One region of the Arthrobacter sp. SPT-J7 genome, then DNA from elsewhere that is predicted to be linked to it. Evidence: riboswitches for the same ligand, from Rfam matches in the RefSeq annotation. Region 1 holds a riboswitch; each other region holds the start of a gene.
What was found. Region 1 has a riboswitch for glycine ahead of gcvP (aminomethyl-transferring glycine dehydrogenase). Riboswitches for the same ligand answer to the same signal wherever they lie in the genome.
Positions count from the first base shown of each region.

Region 2: another riboswitch for glycine. It lies ahead of gcvP (aminomethyl-transferring glycine dehydrogenase); the one in region 1 lies ahead of gcvP (aminomethyl-transferring glycine dehydrogenase).
Region 3: another riboswitch for glycine. It lies ahead of gcvP (aminomethyl-transferring glycine dehydrogenase); the one in region 1 lies ahead of gcvP (aminomethyl-transferring glycine dehydrogenase).

Region 1 covers NZ_JBNHFF010000034.1:14,193-18,530, reverse strand. Annotated here, with positions in the region: gene AC5RWX_RS20445 (dihydrolipoyl dehydrogenase family protein) at 1-569, opposite strand, end outside; gene AC5RWX_RS20440 (VOC family protein) at 634-993, opposite strand; gene AC5RWX_RS20435 (hypothetical protein) at 1,073-1,399, shown strand; glycine riboswitch at 1,518-1,615, shown strand; glycine riboswitch at 1,617-1,723, shown strand; gene gcvP (aminomethyl-transferring glycine dehydrogenase) at 1,776-4,338, shown strand, end outside.
Region 2 covers NZ_JBNHFF010000001.1:573,697-578,034, forward strand. Annotated here, with positions in the region: gene AC5RWX_RS02690 (GntR family transcriptional regulator) at 1-12, shown strand, start outside; gene AC5RWX_RS02695 (MFS transporter) at 119-1,555, shown strand; gene AC5RWX_RS02700 (mycothiol transferase) at 1,626-2,138, shown strand; glycine riboswitch at 2,214-2,314, shown strand; gene gcvP (aminomethyl-transferring glycine dehydrogenase) at 2,485-4,338, shown strand, end outside.
Region 3 covers NZ_JBNHFF010000124.1:763-5,100, reverse strand. Annotated here, with positions in the region: gene AC5RWX_RS26280 (MFS transporter) at 4-1,575, opposite strand; gene AC5RWX_RS26275 (TetR/AcrR family transcriptional regulator) at 1,642-2,181, shown strand; glycine riboswitch at 2,272-2,370, shown strand; partial or broken gene gcvP (aminomethyl-transferring glycine dehydrogenase) at 2,551-4,338, shown strand, end outside.

The DNA.
Region 1 (4,338 bases):
GATCCAAGGGCATCGAAGATCGTAGCCAGCTGCGCCCCGGTGTGCCCGCCGCCAATGATGGCGACGGAGCCGGGAAGTTCAGGAAGGTCCAATACTTCGTGAGGAAGTGCGGCGTGGTCGGCGCCCGGGATAGGGAGCCTCCGTGCACTGCCGCCTACGCACAGGATGATGGAAGCGGCGGTGACCACTCGTCCGTCAATCGACACTTCCTGCGGCCCGGTAAACTTCGCCTCCCCTTCAAGGAAGGTGATCTGCAGTTGTCGCATAGTGCCGCTGTACGCCTTGGCATCCAGCACGCGGTCTACGGTTGCGCGGACCCGGCGGACCAGTTGCGGCCAGTCCACCGCAGGCTCGTGCACCACAATCCCGTAGTCCCGGGCAGTGCGCACTTCCCGGTACAGCCGGGCCGTTTTCGCCAGCACACGCGTGGGCACACAACCCGAGTTTACGCACGTGCCGCCCAACCGGGCACGCTCGACGACGGCGGTGCGTGCCCCCAGCTCCGCTGCCCGTGTTGCTGCGGCCATGCCCGCCGGCCCGGCGCCGATCACCAGCACATCAAAATCCATAACGGCCTCCCTGGCACCATCCTGCCCCATGGGTAGGCATTGCGTCAGGGTCACATAGGAACTGCTACTGCTGGCTTTGGTCAATAACGCAGAAGCGGTTCCCGTCCGGATCGGCGAGCACCACGAAGTCGGAGTCCTCCGGATACAGGTCCCAGCCGACCCTCTGGGCACCGAGCGAGATCAGACGTTCCACCTCTGCTGCCTGATCGTCCGCATACAAATCCATGTGGATGCGGGGGTGGTCCTGCACGGGCGTTTGGCTCAGCATGAGTGCCAACTGCGCTCCCGGGCCTGACGCCGGCACGAGAATTACCCAGCTCTCATCGCCGGGCTCACGGGGGACGTAGCCGAGGGCGGCGTGCCAAAAAGCTGTAGCGTGGGCGACGTCATTGACGCCAAGAACGGTGCTGCCGATGGTCAACATCCGCCCAGCCTAGTCACCGACGCCGTCGTCTGTCCCGGGCTGCGGGGCAGCTATTGGCAGCACCGCTACACTCGCCTCCATGGGGGAAAACAACACACCTGACGCACATAAAACGCCGAAACTTGCCCGCCTCCGCGAAGCCGTCCTGCCGATAGCGGCCCTCGCCGTGGTGCTGGTGGGGTGCTTCGTCGCGTGGAACAACAGCCGGAATGTCAGCTTTGGCTGGTTCGCCTACGCGCCGCTGAGCAACGAGCCCTTCAGCGGAAGCGGCTTGGCATTCGTTACGCCAGGGACGCGGGCAGGCCTGGCAATCGCCGTCGCGGGTTTGCTCGTCCTGGCATTCTGGGCCGGGTACCGCATCGGCACAAAAGCCAGCACCAAGAACCCCCGACCTGTCCTCAGGTGAGGGCATGACGGCGGCTCCTCCCGCCGTCGTGATCCCGCCTGCAAAGCGGACCGTTTTGCATCCGGCCCCCTAACCCGGTATGGTGTGAGCCGTGTCACCCACCAGTGACGCGTGCTTATGATCTGCGGCGGGAGAGTCCTGCCGGTACGTTCTGCAGGCGCCGTAGGAGCAAATCCTCCCCAGGAATCTCTCAGGCCCACGTACCGCCGCGGCAAGGCAACTCTGGAAAGCAGTCCGGGCAACCGGGCTCACCGACGGTGCAAGTGGCGTCCTGCCGGCAGCAGGGCAACGCAAAACTCTCAGGTCCAATACAGAGCGGGGAGGAACCCGAATCAACGTGGTGCTTAGGCACCATCTGAATTATGGAGTTCCTCTCATGACGGTTCATTCGTCCCCAACCACCTTCGCGGACCGCCATATCGGCGCGCGCCGCCAGTCCGATGTCGACACGATGCTGAAGGCCGTCGGCTACGACAGCCTCGATGGCCTCGTCGACAGCGCGGTCCCCGATTCCATCCGCCAGGACAAGCCCCTCACCCTCGAGGCCGCCCTGAGCGAAGTCCAGGTCCTCGCCGAGTTGCGCAAGCTTGCCGGCAAGAACAAAATTGCCGTGCAGATGATCGGCCAGGGCTACCACGACACCGTGACCCCGCCGGTGATCCGCCGCAACATCCTCGAAGCCCCTGCCTGGTACACCGCGTACACCCCGTACCAGCCGGAAATCTCGCAGGGCCGGCTCGAAGCGCTGCTGAACTTCCAGACCATGGTCCAGGACCTCACCGCGCTCCCGGTGGCCAACGCGTCCCTGCTCGACGAAGCCACCGCCGTCGCCGAAGCCGTGCTGCTGATGCGCCGCGCCAACAAGTCCAAGACCGCCAGGGACGGCAAGACCGTCCTCGACGCCGACCTCCTCCCGCAGACCATCGCCATCGTGCTTGGCCGCGCCGAAGCCCTCGGCTTCGAGGTGGAGATCGCCGACCTCACCAACGGACTGTCCGGCGGCGACATCAACGGCGTCGTTCTCCAGCAGCCCGGCGTCTCCGGCCGGGTCTGGGACCAGTCCGCAATCATCGCTGAGGCAAAAAACCGCGGCGCCCTGGTCACCGTCGCCGCCGACCTCCTGGCCCTCACCCTCATCACCCCGCCGGGCGAGCAGGGCGCGGACATCGCCGTCGGCTCCACCCAGCGCTTTGGCGTGCCGCTGTTCTTTGGGGGACCGCACGCCGCCTACATGGCCGTCCGCCAGGGCATGGAACGCACCCTCCCGGGCCGCATCGTGGGCGTTTCCAAGGACGACGCCGGTGTCCCCGCCTACCGCCTGGCCCTGCAGACCCGCGAGCAGCACATCCGCCGCGAGAAGGCCACCTCCAACATCTGCACCGCGCAGGCCCTGCTCGCCATCGTCTCGTCCTTCTACGCCGTCTACCACGGCCCCGACGGCCTGAAGGCGATCGCCGAAGCCGTCCACAACAACGCCCGTGCCTTGGCCACCACGCTGAGGATCGCAGGCCGTGAACTGGTGTCCGACACCTTCTTCGACACCCTCACCGTCCGCGTGCCCGGCAAGGCTGCGAAGGTCATCACTGCCGCCGAAGCAGGCGGCATCAACCTGCGCCTCATCGATGCGGACACAGTTGGCGTGTCAGTTGATGAAACCACGACGCCGGAGGTTCTCTCCGCGGTGGCCGTCGCCTTTGGTGCCGGTCCGGTTGTTGAGGCTGCCGGGTTTGGGCTGCCGGAGTCCGTGCTGCGCAGCTCCACGTATCTGCAGCACCCGGTGTTCAACACCCACCGGTCCGAAACCCAGCTGCTGCGCTACATCCGCCGCCTCTCGGACCGGGATCTCGCGCTGGACCGCACCATGATTCCCCTCGGCTCCTGCACGATGAAGCTGAATGCCACGGCCGAGATGGAAGCCATTTCCTGGCCGGAGTTCGCCTCGATCCACCCCTTCGCTCCTGACTCCCAGACCGAGGGCTGGCGCGAACTCATTGCCGGCCTGGAATCCGACCTCGCCGAAATCACCGGCTACGACCAGGTGTCCATCCAGCCCAACGCCGGTTCCCAGGGCGAACTCGCAGGTTTGCTGGCGATCCGCGGCTACCACCACTCCCGCGGCGACCAGCAGCGCAACGTCTGCCTGATCCCGGCCTCCGCTCACGGCACCAACGCCGCGTCCGCAGTCCTCGCAGGCATGAAGGTGGTTGTGGTGGCCACCGCCGCTGACGGCACCATCGACCACGCCGACCTTCAGGCCAAGATCGAGGCCCACAAGGACGTCCTCTCGGCCATCATGATCACCTACCCGTCCACTCACGGGGTGTACGACTCGGATGTGCGCGAGGTCTGTGATGCCATCCACGCTGCCGGCGGACAGGTGTACGTGGACGGCGCGAACCTGAACGCCCTCGTCGGTTTGGCACAGCCGGGCAAGTTCGGCGGCGACGTGTCCCACCTGAACCTGCACAAGACATTCTGCATCCCGCACGGGGGCGGTGGACCCGGCGTCGGACCTGTTGCTGCGAAGGCGCACCTCGCGCCGTTTATGCCGGGAGACGCCAACAAGGCCGCACAAGATTCTGGCCCTGCCGGACAAAAAGGCGTGGCGATCTCCGCTTCCCGCTTCGGTTCGGCCGGCGTGCTGCCGATTTCGTGGGCGTACGTGAAGCTCATGGGCGGAAAGGGCCTCACCGAGGCGACCAGGTCCGCACTCCTGGCTGCGAACTACGTTGCCGCACGGCTCGATGAGCACTTTCCGGTTCTTTACACGGGGGAGAGCGGCCTGGTGGCGCACGAGTGCATCCTGGACCTGCGCGACCTGACCGCCAAGACCGGCGTCACCGCCGAGGACGTGGCCAAGCGCCTCATCGACTTCGGCTTCCACGCCCCCACGCTGTCCTTCCCGGTGGCGGGCACCCTGATGGTGGAGCCCACCGAGT
Region 2 (4,338 bases), on a different contig from region 1:
GAGAGTTCGTAGCCGGTCTGCGGGTCTGCCGGGAGGCGGCCCGGTGAGGGGATAAGGTGAAACCCGGCCGAAATGCTTCGGCCGTCCCCGCCCGGCCGCTCGACCCCATGGACCAAGCTTGACCTCGACCGCACAACAGACTGCCGATACCCAACCGCGGGACCGCTTCCGCTCCAACCCCAGCCCGGCACCCCGGAAGCCCAGCCCGTTTGCGGGCCGCCTGACAGTGCTCGCCGGCATCCTCTTGCTCGCGCTGAGCCTGCGGCTGGCCGTTTCCGGCGTCTCGCCGGTGCTGGCAGACATGGCTGCGGATCTGCCGTTCGGTACCGCCTCCACCGGCGTGTTGGGCATGCTGCCCACCGCGGCCTTCGCCGCCGCCGGGTTCGCCGTGCCGGTACTGCTGCGGAGGCTCGGGTTGGAACACCTGTTGCTGGTGGCAATTCTCATGGCCGCGGTCGGTCAACTCGGCCGGGCGATGGCCTCCGACGTGCCGTCGTTCCTGGTCCTGTCCGGCGTGACCATGGCCGGCTACGGCATCGGCAACATCCTGATGCCGCCGCTGGTGAAGCGTTATTTCCCAGACCGGATCGGCCTTGTCACGGCGCTCTACGTGACGCTGCTGGCGGTCAGCACCGCGCTCAGCCCGCTGCTGGCCGTGCCGCTTGAGCAGGCTGCCGGCTGGCGTTTCTCGATCGGGGTCTGGGCGGCCGTGAGCGTGGCGGCCCTTGTGCCGTGGCTGGTGACTGCGTGGACGGAGCATTCCCGGCGCAAAATTTCCCGCCTGGTGCTGCAGCCCTATCGCCCCGGCGGTTTGGACCCGCTTCAGCCGGCTCACGGCGACGGCGCACGGCCGCCGCTGGGCCATGCCGCGGCGGACCCGGCGGGTGTTGGCGGAGCGAGTGCAACCGGTCCCGCGCCGGGTGACGGGGGAGCGGCCACAGCCGCAGCCACCACTACCAGCACGACGGCGGTGCGCGTCTGGCGATCGCCGCTCGCCTGGGGTTTGGCCCTGGTGTTCGCCGGGACCTCGTCCAATACCTTTGCCATGTTTACCTGGCTCCCGCCGCTGCTGGTGGACAGCGGGATGCTGCCGCCGATGGCCGGCACCATGCTGGCCTACTACGCCATCCTGGCCCTGCCGACCAGCCTGTTGGTGCCGCTGATCGCGGCGCGGTTGCGCAATCCGCTGGGCCTGGGCCTGCTCTTCATCGGCTTCTACGTGGCCGGGTACGCCGGCCTGCTGCTCTCGCCGTCGTTCGGTACCTGGCTCTGGATCACCTTGGCCGGCTTGGGCCAGGGCACCTTCGCCCTGGCTTTGCTGCTGGTCAACCTCCGCACCCGAACCACCGCCGGCGCCGGAGCGCTGTCCGGGTTCGCGCAAGGGATCGGCTACACCGTCGCCTGCGCCGGCCCGCTGGCCTTCGGACTGCTGCGCGACGTCAGCGGCGGCTGGGGTGCGTCCTTCGGCCTGTTGGGCGCTGCCCTGCTTCTCCTGGCGGTCGGCCTGGTCATCGTGGGGCGCCCCCGGTATCTGGAGGATTCCCTCCGGAACTGAAGCGGCGGCCCGTTCCGCGGCCAGCCGGGCGCCGGTAGGCTGACGGCAGAGTCCGCCACGAGGAGGCGCCATGAAGTTCAATGACCTGCTGGCCGATGCCTACGGGCGGATCCAGGAACGCGTCCACCACGTGCTGGAAGGCTTGGACGCCGACCAGTTGGCTGCCCAACCCGGCGGCGACAGCAACTCGATCGGCTGGCTGGTCTGGCACCTGACCCGCATCCAGGACGACCACATAGCTGACGTCGCCGGTACCCAGCAGTACTGGCTTGCCGGCTGGTCGAAGCGCTTCAACCTGCCGCTGGCCGAGAAGGACCATGGTTTCGGCCACACGCCCGAACAAGTCGCGGCGGTGCGGGTGGAATCGGCCGACTTGCTCCGCGACTATTACGACGACGTGCATGCCGGCACGCTGGCCTACCTGGCCGGACTCACCGAGGACGATCTGGACCGGATTGTCGACACCCGGTGGGACCCGCACGTGAAGCTGGGCGTCCGGTTGGTCAGCGTGATGGACGACTGCATGGAACACATCGGCCAGGCCGCGTACGTGAAGGGCATGCTCGCCCGCGGCGAAGTCTAGGAACCGTCACCACCTTGTTGCCCGGGGGTGGCTCGACTACCATTCAAGGAGTTAGAAACAACTGCATACAGCCTTCGACATGCGGCGGGAGAGTCCTGCTGAGCACTAGGTCAGCAGGCGCCGTAGGAGCAATACCTCCCCAGGAATCTCTCAGGCCCCTGTACCGCCGCGAAGAGGCAACTCTGGAAAGCAGCCGGACCGTTCGTGGACCGGCTCACCGACGGTGCAAGCAGGAACCGGCTCCCGTGCCGTCCTGCGGAATCTCTCAGGTTCAGCCACAGAGCGGGGAGGAACCCTTCACTACCGGCATGGCCACCCCATGGCGGAGATTAACTGGAGTTCCTCAATGACGGCTAAAGCCAACCTTGCCACCCGGCCCGGCAGCACTTCCTTCGCAGACCGCCACATCGGCCCGCGCCGGAACGACGCGGAAGTCATGCTCAAGCAGTTGGGCTACGCAAGTGTCGACGATCTCGTGGACGCTGCGGTGCCCGCAGACATCCGCCAACAGGAACCGCTTGCCCTGCCCGAGGCGCGCAGCGAGGCCCAGGTCCTAGGCGACCTGCGGGCCCTGGCTGCCAAGAACGTGATGGCCGTGCAGATGATCGGCCAAGGCTACTACGACACCATCACTCCGCCAGTGATCCGCCGCAACGTCGTGGAGGACCCGGCCTGGTACACCGCCTACACCCCGTACCAGCCGGAGATCTCGCAGGGCCGGCTGGAAGCGCTGCTGAACTTCCAGACCATGGTGCAGGACCTGACCGCACTGCCGATCGCCAACGCCTCGCTGCTGGACGAAGCCACCGCGGTGGCCGAAGCCGTGCTGTTGATGCGCCGCTCTAACAAGGCCAAGGCCGCCGGCAAGACCGTGCTGGACGCGGACCTGCTGCCGCAGACCATCGCCGTCGTCAAGGGCCGGGCCAAGGCGCTGGACTTCGAGGTAGAGGTGGCTGATCTTTCCGCCGGGCTGCCTGAGGGCGACATTTCCGGCATCGTGCTGCAGCAGCCGGGAGCCTCCGGCCGGATCTTCGACCACGCTCCGGTGATCGCGCAGGCCAAGGAACGCGGCGCCTTGGTCACCGTGGCCGCGGACCTGCTGGCCCTGACCCTGATCACGCCGCCGGGCGAGCAGGGGGCGGACATCGCCGTCGGCAATACCCAGCGTTTCGGCGTCCCGCTGTTCTTCGGCGGCCCGCATGCGGCCTACATGGCGGTGCGCAAGGGACTTGAGCGTTCGCTGCCCGGCCGCCTGGTGGGTGTCTCCAAGGACGACGCCGGCCGCCCCGCCTACCGCCTGGCGCTGCAGACCCGCGAGCAGCACATCCGCCGCGAGAAGGCCACCTCCAACATCTGCACCGCGCAGGCGCTGCTCGCCGTGGTGGCCAGCATGTACGCGGTCTACCACGGCCCCGAGGGGCTGAAGGCAATCGCGGAGCACGCCAACCAGGCCGCCCGCACCCTCGCCGGGGTGCTCACCGGCGCCGGCTTCAGCCTGGCCGCCGACCAGTTCTTCGACACGCTCACGGTCAAGGCGCCGGGCAAGGCCGCGGAGATCGTCGCGGCCGCCGAGGCCAAGGGCGTGAACCTGCGCCATATCGACGCCGACCAGGTGGGCATTTCCACCGATGAAACAACGACGGCGGAGCACCTCGCCTTGGTTGCGGAGGCGTTCGGCGTGGAGGACGCAGCCGGCAAGATTGCCGAGGCCGCTGCCGGGCCGCGCTTTGAGCTGCCGGAAGACCTGCTGCGCAGCTCGTCCTACCTGGACCACCCCGTGTTCCACAGCTACCGCTCGGAGACCCGGATGCTGCGCTACCTTCGCCGGCTGTCCGACCGCGATCTGGCGCTGGACCGGACCATGATCCCGCTGGGCTCCTGCACCATGAAGCTGAATGCCACGGCGGAAATGGAAGCGATGACCTGGCCGGAATTTGCCTCCATCCACCCGTTCGCTCCCGCCAGCCAGACGGCCGGCTGGCGCGAACTGATCGCCGACCTGGAGGAACGCCTCGCCGCGATCACCGGCTACGCGGGCGTTTCCATCCAGCCCAATGCCGGCTCGCAGGGCGAATACGCCGGCCTGCTCGCCATCCGCCGCTACCACCTGGCCAACGGTGACGACCAGCGCGACGTCTGCCTGATCCCCGCCTCGGCCCACGGCACCAACGCGGCCTCGGCCGTGCTGGCCGGCATGAAG
Region 3 (4,338 bases), on a different contig from region 1:
TCCCTACTGCGCCTTGGGCACCTTGCGGAGCACGACGGCGGCCAGGACTGCCGCCGTCGCCATCAGCACCAGCCCGATCGCGGCGGTGACATGCACGCCGGAGTCGAAGGCGGAGCCGGCGGCATGCCGGACGGCGTCGGCCAAGGGCGCCGGCAAGCCAGCCGCAAGTTCCATTGCCCCCGCCAGGGTTTCGCTGGCATGCGCAGTCCCCTGGCCGGCGGCGGCCTCGACCGCCGCGGCAGGAAGCTGCAGGTTCTGCTGGTAGGAGGCGGTCAGTATGGAGCCCAGGACGGCCGTCCCCAGCAGGGCGCCCACCTCATAGCCTGTCTCCGAGATCGCCGAGGCTGCCCCCGATTTTTCAGCCGGGACGCTGCCAAGGATGAGGTCATTGGAGATCGTTTCGGCCGTTCCCACGCCCAGGGCAAGGACCAGCAGGGCGGCGAGCAGCAGTGCCGGACCGTTGGCATGGTCGCCGAACGTCACCATGCTGTAGCCTGCGGCGCTCATGGCCAGACCGGTGCCCACCACGAAACCCGGCCGGACCTTTCGCACTACGGGCACCACCGCGAGGCCCGCCACAACGGTTGCCACCAGCGCCGGAATCATTGCCGTTCCCGCAGCTGAAGGGGACATGCCCTCAAGGAGCTGAAGGTGCTGGGCCAGGAAGAGAATGAAGCCGTTGAAGGAGAACAGGGCCAAGACGTTGGCCGTGATGGCCATGCTGAACACCCGGTTGCGGAACAGGGACATGTCCAGCAGCGGGTTCTTCAGCCGCTGCTGCCGCCGGACAAAGGTGGCACCCATTGCCAGGCCGAATGCCAGGGTGCCCAGGGCCAGCGGTCCGGCTCCTTCGGTGGCGAACTCCTTGATGCCGTAGACCACCGGAACCATGGTGAGCAGCGAGAGCGGGATGCTCGGCCCATCCACCCGCCCAGGTGTCGGGTCTTTGGACTCCGGGATGAATGCGGGTCCGAAGGCCAGCAGGGGCAGCATGATGGGCACGGCCACCAGCAGTACTGCTCCCCACCAGAACTGCTCAACGAGCCAGCCGCCAAAGATTGGGCCCAGGGCGGCGCCGCCGGAAAACCCGGCGGCCCAGATGGCAATGGCCAGCCGCCGACGGTTGGGATCCACAAAAATGTTGCGGATCAGGGACAGCGTGGAGGGCATCAGCATGGCGCCGAAGAAACCCAGGGCTGCGCGGCCGGCAATCAGCCAGCCGGCGCTGGGGGCGAAGGCTGTTACTGCTGATACGGCTGCAAAGCCAATGCTGCCGATGATGAGGAGCCGCCGGCGTCCAATCCGGTCGCCCAGGCTGCCCATGGCCACGAGCAATCCGGCCAGAGCCAGCGGATAGGCGTCCACAATCCACAGCAGCTCCACTCCCGAGGTGCCCAGCGCACTCGCGATCGCGGGCAGCGCGAAGGCCAGGGCGGTATTGTCCACGGCCACGAGGAGGACCGGGAACATCAGCAGCCCGAGCGCAAGCCAGTCGTGCCGCGTGCCCCTTGCCGGGTCTGCGGCGGTCGGGGGAGTGCGGGTACGTGCTTGCTGGGAGGAGGTGGACGTTGTCACGCGATAACTATACCGTCCAGACGGTATAGTTAAGAAATCAACTGCTGGAGATGCATGATGGGAAGCATGCCCCGAAAACCCGTAGCGCGAGATGCAGTACTCGATGCCTTTGAAGAGCTCCTGATCGATGTGGGCGAGAGGGCGGCGACGCTGGACGCCGTGGCGAAGCGGGCCGGCGTATCAAAGGGCGGCCTGCTGTACCACTTCCCCAACAAGGAAGCGCTGATCACCGCCACCCTGGAGCGGTTGGACCGGCTGGCAGGAGAAGACCTCGCCGCCATGGCGGCCGCCCCCGAGGGGGCCGCGGCCTACTTCATCCGGTCATCCCTCTGGTCTGATACCCCGATGGACCGTTCTTTTGTAGCTGTGACGCGACTCGCCGAGGTGGCCCACGAGGATGCCCGCCGCCGCTTCGCAGTCATCCAGCAGCAATGGCTGGACCTGATCGGCAAGGACGTGGGCGCGGTGATGGCAAAGGCCGTGCTTTATATGGGGGATGGGTTGTACTTCAACGCCATGTGGGAAAGCGGGCCGTCCGGAAACGCCGGCGACAGGCAGGCGGAGGTCGACGAACTCCTGGCCGCCGTAGAGAGGCTCAGAGGCTAGCCAGTATTTGCTCCTGAGCCCGCGGCGTAGGAGAATTACTCCATGTGTGGGCCGTTGCCGGCCGCCAGGAAAACCCAAATGAATAGCCTTTGATCTGCGGCGGGAGAGTTCTGCCAGAAGGTACAAGCAGGCGCCGTAGGAGCAATACCTCCCCAGGAATCTCACAGGCCCATGTACCGCCGCGGCGAGGCAACTCTGGAAAGTAGCAGGCTGTCCGCCTGGCATCCGGTTCCACGGATACTTGGACTGCTGTGCTCACCGACGGTGCAAGCGGGGCCAGCGGATGCAGGCAACGCGGAAACTCTCAGGTCCAATACAGAGCGGGGAGGAACCCGAATCGATGCGGCGTACCCTGATGCCGCCTTAGCTATGGAGTTCCCCGTGACTGTATCTCCGGCCCCCGCCTCTCCGGCTATTGCCGCCCCGGCTGCTGCCACCTTCGTTGACCGCCATATCGGTGCCCGCCGCGAGGCCGACGTCGACACCATGCTCAAGGCCGTGGGCTACGACACCGTGGACGCGCTGGTGGATACCGCCGTTCCCAAGGACATCCGCCAGGACTCCGCACTGGAGCTGACGGGCGCGCTGAGCGAGGTGGAGGCGCTCGCTGAACTGCGCGGGCTGGCCGCCAAGAACAAGACCGCCGTTCAGATGATCGGCCAGGGCTACTACGACACCATCACGCCGCCGGTGATCCGCCGCAATATCCTCGAGGGTCCGGCCTGGTACACCGCGTACACGCCCTACCAGCCCGAGATTTCCCAGGGCCGGCTCGAAGCGCTGCTCAACTTCCAGACCATGGTCCAGGACCTGGTGGGCCTGCCCATCGCCAACGCCTCCCTGCTGGATGAAGCCACGGCCGTGGCCGAGGCCGTGCTGATGATGCGCCGGGCGAATAAAAACAAAGACGTGCGCGACGGCAAGACGGTGCTGGACTCCGACTGCCTGCCGCAGACCATCGCCATCGTGAAGGGCCGTGCCGAGGCACTCGGCTTCGAGGTTGAGGTCGCGGACCTCTCAACGGGACTGCCCGACGGCGCCATCAACGGCGTCGTCCTGCAGCAGCCCGGGGCTTCCGGCCGGGTGTTTGACCACACCACTGTGATCGCCGACGCCAAGGAGCGCGGTGCCCTGGTAACCGTTGCGGCCGACCTGCTCGCCCTGACCCTCATCACGCCTCCCGGTGAGCAGGGCGCGGACATCGCCGTCGGCTCGGCGCAGCGCTTCGGTGTCCCGCTGTTTTACGGCGGCCCGCACGCCGCCTATATGGCAGTCCAGAAAGGCTTGGAACGCTCCATGCCCGGCAGGCTGGTGGGCGTCTCCAAAGACTCAGCAGGGACCCCGGCATACCGCCTTGCCCTGCAAACCCGCGAGCAGCACATCCGCCGCGAGAAGGCCACCTCCAACATCTGCACAGCGCAGGCCCTGCTGGCCATCGTGGCCTCGATGTACGCCGTCTACCACGGACCCGAGGGGCTGAAGGCGATTGCGCAGTCCGCCCACGCACATGCCAGGACCCTTGCCGCTTCGCTCAAGACCGCCGGCCTGGAGGTAGTGCACACCAGCTTCTTCGACACCGTCACGGTCTCCGTTCCCGGCAAGGCGGCGGGCATCATCGCCGCAGCAGAGGCCAAGGGCATCAACCTGCGCAGCATCGACGCGGACACGGTGGGCTTCTCCACTGATGAAACGACAACCCGGGAAATTGTCGACGGCGTCCTCGCCGCCTTTGGGGCAGGGCTGGTTGAGGTGACGGACGGGTTCGGCCTGGATGCCGCCGTCCAACGCTCCTCCGACTTCCTGCAGCACCCGGTGTTCAACACCTACCGTTCGGAAACACAGCTCCTCCGCTACATCCGCAAGCTCAGCGACCGGGACCTGGCGCTGGACCGCACTATGATTCCCCTCGGCTCCTGCACGATGAAGCTGAATGCCACGGCCGAGATGGAAGCCATCTCCTGGCCCGAGTTCGCCTCGATCCACCCGTTCGCCCCGGACTCGCAGACCGAAGGCTGGCGCGAACTGATCGCGGACCTGGAAGCGCAGCTCACCGAGATCACGGGCTACGACCAGGTGTCCATCCAGCCCAACGCCGGTTCCCAGGGCGAGCTCGCCGGTTTGCTGGCGATCCGCGGCTACCACCACTCACGCGGTGAC